2 regions of the Pseudobacillus sp. 179-B 2D1 NHS genome follow, and region 2 is predicted to be linked to the other one. Evidence: riboswitches for the same ligand, from Rfam matches in the RefSeq annotation. Region 2 holds a riboswitch; the other holds the start of a gene.
The links. A riboswitch is a leader RNA that binds a small molecule or an ion and turns the genes downstream of it on or off. The one in region 2 is predicted to bind cobalamin.
Positions count from the first base shown of each region.

Region 1: linked by a shared signal. The riboswitch ahead of ACH0BF_RS02835 (FecCD family ABC transporter permease) and the one ahead of ACH0BF_RS00495 ((2Fe-2S) ferredoxin domain-containing protein) in region 2 are both predicted to bind cobalamin.

Region 1 is NZ_JBIQDP010000002.1:97,862-101,689, forward strand. Features, by position in the region: gene ACH0BF_RS02825 (ABC transporter substrate-binding protein) at 1-205, opposite strand, end outside; gene ACH0BF_RS02830 (ABC transporter ATP-binding protein) at 221-988, opposite strand; gene ACH0BF_RS02835 (FecCD family ABC transporter permease) at 985-2,007, opposite strand; cobalamin riboswitch at 2,255-2,447, opposite strand; gene ACH0BF_RS02840 (superoxide dismutase) at 2,500-3,384, opposite strand; gene ACH0BF_RS02845 (YkvI family membrane protein) at 3,584-3,828, opposite strand, start outside.
Region 2 is NZ_JBIQDP010000001.1:73,696-77,523, forward strand. Features, by position in the region: gene ACH0BF_RS00485 (MerR family transcriptional regulator) at 1-268, shown strand, start outside; gene ACH0BF_RS00490 (GHMP family kinase ATP-binding protein) at 281-1,150, shown strand; cobalamin riboswitch at 1,260-1,449, shown strand; gene ACH0BF_RS00495 ((2Fe-2S) ferredoxin domain-containing protein) at 1,605-1,988, shown strand; gene cobJ (precorrin-3B C(17)-methyltransferase) at 2,008-3,594, shown strand; gene ACH0BF_RS00505 (sirohydrochlorin chelatase) at 3,609-3,828, shown strand, end outside.

The DNA of each region.
Region 1 (3,828 bases), on a different contig from region 2:
CAAGCCCAAGCGCAAGCATGATTTCAGTTGCATGCTGATTCAATGCTACCGCTCTCTTTGGTGCAGCTGCCGTTCCCCATTCATCTGTTATCTTCTCCGCCGTTTTGCTGGCCGAACTCGAACTCTCATGATTGAAGCTCGCAAAGACCCATAGTGCAGCTATGCAAATAACTCCAGTTAAAATCCATATATTTTTTTTAATCATTTTGTTTCCCCCTTTTCACACATGAGCCAAAAATGTAATATGCGGTTTGTTTGTCCGCGGATGTATCTGGATCTCTCCATCTACTCCAAACACTTCTTTCAGCATGTCCTTGCTTAAAACCGCTGAGGGTGTTCCAGAACAAATCATGCGTCCCCCGTTCATAACGTATATATAGTCGCAATAGAACGCGGCCAGATTTAAATCATGCAGAGCAGCCAAAACAGTAATCGGCAGCTTTTTGACAAGGTCGAGCAGTTGCAGCTGATGTCTGATGTCTAAATGGTTGGTTGGCTCATCAAGAATAACCATGCCCGCCTTCTGAGCAAGTGCTCTCGCAATAAACACCCGCTGTTTTTCTCCCCCAGATAACTGCTGAAAGCTACTTTGGCCATACTCGACCATGTCTACATAAGCTAAAGATTCGTGAATAATCTGTCGGTCCTCTTCTGTTTCATGTTGAAAAAATTTTTTATAAGGGTGACGGCCCATTGCTACGATTTCTTCAACGGTAAAATCAAATGGCACAGCAGCCTCTTGACTTACGACAGCCAGTTGTTTTGCTGCTTGCTTTGCCGGCATTTCATGCAGCCCTTTGTCATTAAGCCATACCTTTCCGCTATCTGGTGTTAAAATCCGAGAAGCGTTCTTCAATAAAGTGGATTTCCCACTTCCATTAGGACCAATAACGCCAATGAACTGTTTATCAGCCGCTTGTAGTGAAATATCGTCAATGATAAACTTGCCGTTTGCTGAATAACTAACATTCTCAACGAGTAGTTTCATCGGCCGCCTCCCCCAAACGAATAGGAGCTGTGCCGCAAGAGCCAAATAAAAAATGGCCCTCCACAAAAAGCGGTAACTACACCAATCGGCAGCTCCTCTGGCGCAAGCAGCAAGCGGGCTGCTGTATCTGACCAAATCACAACGAGCATGCCAAGCAGTGCACTAACTGGAATCACACGCTTATGGTCGGAACCGAGCAATAGCCGGGCTAGATGAGGCACCATTAATCCTACAAAGCCAATAGAACCACTCACTGCCACTACTGCACCGGTAATTAAAGAAGCAACAACAATAAGGATCTTTCGAAAAACATCTGTATTTACTCCAAGTGTTCCTGCCGCTTCTTCCCCCATTAACAAAGCATTCAACGATGAAGAGGCAGATAATAAAAAGAGGACACTGCCAGCAATTATTAGCGTCGGAATCGCTAAGTGTTCCCACTTGGCTCCAGCAAGGCTACCCATCATCCAAAACATGACTTCTCGAATCCCCGATTCTTTCGGTGCTAATGTCACAATAAAATTGGTTACAGCGGACAGCGTCATCGAAACAGCTACACCGGCCAGCAATAGGCGTGTCGTGAGAATCTTTCCGCCTTCCTGGGCGATTATGTACACGGCTCCCATTGCTATCATGGCACCGGTAAAAGCGCCAGTAGTTAAGGCATATTGTCCAAAGACAGGCAGAGCGCCAAATAAAATAACGAGCGTTGCTACTACTGAAGCACCTGAAGATACGCCTAAGATATAAGGATCGGCAAGTGAATTTCGTACCAATGCCTGAATGACAACTCCTGCTACTGCAAGACCCGCTCCTGTTACAGTTCCGAGCAATACACGCGGCACCCGAATGTTCCAAATTATGTGTTCCTGAGCCTTATTCCAGTCTGCCTCTATGTAATTGCCCACCCAAGGTGCATGTGAAAGGATGATCTTCCATGCTGTAACAGCTGGCATATTAACCGGCCCTAGAGTAATAGACCATGTAATAGAAAATAAAAGGAAGACAGCAAGTCCCATGAGTAAATACAAATAACCCTGCTTGTTCGCGCGGAAAACAGCTGAGAAAACAAAGGATGATCCTCTTTTCTTTCTTATCCATCCTGCAAACGCTAGCTTCAATGTTCCATCTCCTCTCTTTTTTATCAGCACAGAAAGAAAGCCCTGTTCTTATCGCTAAGAACAAGGCTTGGGTGTGTGAAAACAGCACAAAAAAGCAACAGAGACTGCTTTGTCTTCGGCCACCTTTCCTTTCCGCGAAGGCATCATAGGGGATCAAACCTGGGTAGGTCTCCTGGCTTACGGATCTGCGCGCTTTTTTCGTCTTCCCTGATTTCTCAAGTGACATCAATGAAAAAAGAACTTTCCGATTACAGTGGCGGGACCGCTCGGGATTTGCACCCGATTCCCTGTTACCCTTTGCTGTCTGTTGCAAAGGCACCCGGTTCTCTTATATAAAGTTTTTCATTGCTTACCAGTGTAATATAGTTTCCATGAATAGGCAATGCCTTTTCAATGCCCCCTCGCTTTTCTCATGCGTCCCTCTACTTCATCCCAACAAACAATGTTCCACCAATTATCAATATACTCCGCACGCTTATTTTTATATTTCAAGTAGTAAGCATGTTCCCAAACATCAAGTACAAGTAAAGGAACTACATCCCATTGGCTTAAGTTTTGATGTTTTTCAGCTTGCAATATTTCTAATCGCTGAGCTTGCGGCGACCATACGAGAATGGCCCATCCCCCTCCCTCTACTTTCTCGGCGGCTTTGGAGAAGTGTCTCTTAAACCCATCGAAGCTGCCAAACGACCGGGAAATCTCTCGGTTTAATTCACTTGAAGGCTTTCCCCCTCCGTTTGGGCACATGATTCTCCAAAAGATCGAATGTAAATAATGCCCGGCACCATTGAAAGCAAGCTCTCTCTCCCAATGCTTGACGAGCTCAAAGTCATTATTTTTTCGTGCCTTTTGCAGCTCCAGCTCTGCTTTATTCAAACCTTCTACATAGCTTTGATGATGCCGGTCATGATGAAGCCTCATTGTTTCTTCATCAATATAAGGCTCTAAAGCATTGTACGCATAGGGGAGAGGGGGAAGTTTGTGGTGGCCAATAGGAACCTGTTCAGCTCTTTCTCGCTCTTCCTCCTTCTCTTTTTCGTTTTCTTCAGCAAACAGCCCTTCATGAAGCTGGCGCCACTCCTGATCTAATCCCAAAATCTCACTTTGGATTAAATGAATCTCTTCTTCTTTCATATTCGATAAACGATTATCCATCTTCTCTACCTGGTTTTTCCACTTTTCCACCTGATTAAGGTCAATTAATTCATGCTGCAAAGCACATAAAGCCTCACACCATTTTTTAGCTTCCTTTAAATAACTGCGGTATATCTCCATCTGCCCTCCTCCTTTCAGCTCGTAATTTCAACATATGCATTGTTTTTATATGCGTTCTTCTTCCATACTCTTCCCTCTGCCTAACAAAGCAAATGAAGAGGACCGTTATCAAAAAAGAAAGAGGGGCTATGCAATCCCTTGGCAAAACAAAAAGCTGCCCACCAGTTGGTGTTCACTTAACTGGTGGATAGCTTTCTTATTAGCTTGATATCTTCATTTCATTCTTAAATGGTTGCTTAAATCTAAGCCAGGCGAAAATAACACCGATAATTAAGATCAAACCGAGGTAGCCAACAATTGGATACAAGGTGCCTACTAATTTAACGAATCCGACGAAGCTTGCCAGAAAAGCGGCCAATGTAGAAATAACTACTGTCGGAGTAAAAGACTTACGATGGGCCGGTACGATTCGCGCAGCAAAAGCATATATCATTCCGACAGACG
Region 2 (3,828 bases):
CAATAAGTGGATGAACTTATTGAAAAGGATTGACCTTTGTGTAGCTAAAAATATTGGCCCAGAATCAGAAGAGGGAAAGTTGATTGCTTCTGACGTTCTCTTACTGACAGATGAAATGTTTGCCGGAAATCGGGAGCTGGAAGAAAAGTTTTGGCGTGTACGGAAATCAGCAGATAAATCAGGGCTTCTAAATTTATATCCTATTAAAAAAGAGGTGATCTGTTTTTTGGAGGACGCTATTTACTTATTTGAACAAGCACGTGAATGAGGTGGTTATATAGTGAAAAAAGGAGTTGGAAGATCCACCGGTACATTTGGCGAGCTTGCCCAGGGAGAAAAGAATGGTCAGCCGTTCCTATTTACGCTGCCTGTTCCCTTAACAAGCAAAGTATGGTTTGTTCCCACTCACTCTCCTGGTGTACGCAGTGACCATCCTTATAAGAGAAAAGCGATCTACGCTGCAGAGCTTGCATTGAAGAGAGCTGGGATGAGTGTAGGAGGAACATTATACTTTTCGTCACAAATTCCTGTCAGCAAAGGGATGGCAAGCAGCTCTGCGGATATAACTGCTGCCGTGCGCGCTGTCGCTATGAGTGTGGGGATAGACTTTACGGACTCAGCTATTGCAGAAATCGCTGCTGCTGTTGAACCGACAGATGGAGTTATGTATCAGGGCATCAATGCCGTGAACCAGAAAACAGGCGAACTGCTCTATTCTTATCCAAATTTCCCTGAGTTGTTTCTTATCGGTTATGACAGTGGGGGACGATTGAATACACAACAGTACTATAGGATGAAAGGTGAATATTCTGCTGCTGCAAAGCTGCAAATGGCTCAATTATTTGATGAAATGCATGACAGTCTCTTGTCCGGCAGTGTACCTGCCATTTTGTCTGCCGTCACGAAAAGCGCGAAGTTAAATGAGGAGCTGCTGCCTAAGCCTTTTTTCTCGTTGTTCGCTGAGCTGGCTAAAAGATTTGAATTGGGAGTCATTGTAGGTCACAGCGGGACCGTGATAGGCTTGCTGTGTCATAGATATGATCCTTCTTTTTTAGAAAAAATGTCTGCCGTCAAGCAGATCATTAAGCAGAAAACAGGCTGGAAGCCTTTCATTTCCGTTTCTGTACCTGCTTCATCTTCTTCTTCATAGTTCAACAAAAGAAACGTTGTGTAAAATTTCCCTTGTCAAATGAATGAAGAACCTGCTAATCTAATAAAAGAGTTTGAAATTTAGAAAAATCAGGATGACATACATAAAAATTGAATAATAAGAAGAGAGTGCCCGGGAGAGTCATTTCTGGGATAATAGGGAAATCGGTGAAAGTCCGATGCAGCCCCCGCTACTGTAAACGGTGATGAAATTGTCAACAGCCACTGGCGTAATGCCGGGAAGGGACAAGAGTAAGTGGACCCGTAAGCCAGGAGACCTGCTTTCTTCTTCGAACCATCATTCTTCGGAGGGAAGAACAGGATGACTGTATGGAACGGTGTCGGCGCATTCGGCATGATTACTCGTTCCTTGAGTAGCTTATATACGTAGCTCTTAGTCCTTAACTTCTTCTGAAGTTAAGGACTTTTTTATTTTCCAAAAAGGAGTGGGGAATGTGGCGACATGGGATTTAACAGAAATGAACCATCATGTATTCATTTGCAATGGTTCGAGCTGTATGCGAAAAGGCGGAGAAGAGGTCACGCAGACAATCAGGGAAGAAATAAAAAAACGGGAGCTTGATGTTCGGGTGCATACGACAAGAACAAGATGTAACGGCCGCTGTAAAGATGCTTGTGTCGTCATCGTTTACCCGGAAGGCACATGGTACCACGAGGTGGATGAACAGCTCGCAGAGAAAATTGTGGCTTCCCATCTCCAAGAAGGCCGGCCGGTTGAAGAAGCTGTCACGTACACTTATTACGAAAAAGGCATGATTCTTCAAAATGACCGTGTAACCGGTGTGGCCAAAGATAAAGAAAAGCAAACAGCCAAGTAAGCAGAGGAGGGCGAATAGAGTGAAGGGAAAATTATTGGTTGTCGGATTTGGACCGGGTAGCGCAGAGCACATTACAGAACGGGCCAAGGAAGCGCTAAAGGAAAGCGACTGTATTATCGGTTATAAAACATACGTCGATTTGATCGCGGACTTTATTGAGGGAAAAGAAATCATCAGCACCGGGATGTCAGAGGAAGTGAGCCGTGCACAGGCCGCTGTTAAATTAGCGGAAGAAGGAAAAACGGTGGCGGTCATTTCAAGCGGAGATGCCGGTGTCTATGGCATGGCAGGTCTTGTCTATGAAGTACTCGTTGAACAGGGTTGGAAAGAAGCGGACGGCGTGGGAGTAGAGATTGTACCGGGAATTTCGGCGATCAATTCCTGTGCTTCTCTTCTTGGGGCGCCGGTTATGCACGATGCTTGCACAATCAGCTTAAGTGACCATCTAACGCCGTGGGATTTGATTGCCAAGCGGATAGAAGCAGCAGGGACAGCTGATTTTGTCATCGCTTTATACAATCCAAAGAGCGGAAGAAGAACGAGACAAATTGCGGAAGCGCAGCGCATTTTATTAAAGCACCGTTCACCGGATACGCCAGTCGGCCTCGTCAAGAGCGCTTACCGGGAAAGAGAACAAGTGGTGATTACAGACTTGAAGAATATGCTGGATCATGATATCGGCATGCTGACGACCGTAATCATTGGCAATTCAACCACATTCCTTTACGACAACAAAATGATTACACCGAGGGGCTATCAGCGCAAATATACATTAACATCAGAAAAGCAGCCGCTAAAGCCGCACGAACGGTTGAAGCCGAAAAATGAGCCGTGGGCTCTTCATGGAGGGCAAGAGGAGAAAACAGACCTGTACAAGCTTGGAATGAAAGCGCTCCGCCTTTTAGATGGAAAAGACAAACAAGAGACAAGTCAGCCGCTGTTCAAGAGAAAAGTAGAATCCATTTTTGAAGTAGCTGTCAGCCCGGGAGTAGCGAATAAGGTGTTCTCGGCTGAGCAAATGCTCGTTCTTTCAAAAGCAGCCGGAGAAAAAGGGGCTATCGAATATACGCCTCATCACCAAGTAATTTTACGGGTGCCGACAGAAGATCCTCATCAAGTAACAGCTTCCTTAAAAGATGCCGGATTTTTGCTTTCACCTATTGGGGATGTTGCAACGGTGAAAGCCTGTGACTTCTGTGACGGAGAAAAGAAAGATGCAATTCCGTACGCTGAACTGCTTCATGAGAAATTTGACGGCTTAGAAATGCCGAAAGAACTAAAAATTGGATTGAATGGCTGCGGAATGGCCTGCTATGGAGCGGTGAAAGAGGATATCGGCATTGTATTTCGCAAAGGCAAATTTGATTTGTTTCTAGGGGCAAAGACAGTTGGACGTACGGCTCATGCTGGCCAGCCTGTTGCTGAAGGAGTCGAACCAGAGGCGCTCGTTCCGCTGCTGGAGGAGATTATTGCTGAATACAAAGAAAAAGGCCATCCAAATGAGCGATTCTTTAAATATTTTAAACGTGTAAAAAGAATTCAAAACTTTGACTATCGCGACATGGAACCAAAAATAAATCTTGAACCTGCACCATGTGGGGATTAAAGGAGCGGAAAAGTATGAAGGCAATTTTATTTGTCGGCCATGGAAGCCGGGACCCAGAAGGAAATGAACAAATCAGACAATTTATCGATCAGCTTGTCCCGGAGCTCGCAAAGAATGTAATCTATGAAACTTGTTTTTTAGAGTTTGAACGGCCGAACATTGCTAAAGGGATCGATACATGTATTGCAAAAGGAGCAACATCTGTTGCGCTTGTCCCGCTCATGCTGCTGCCAG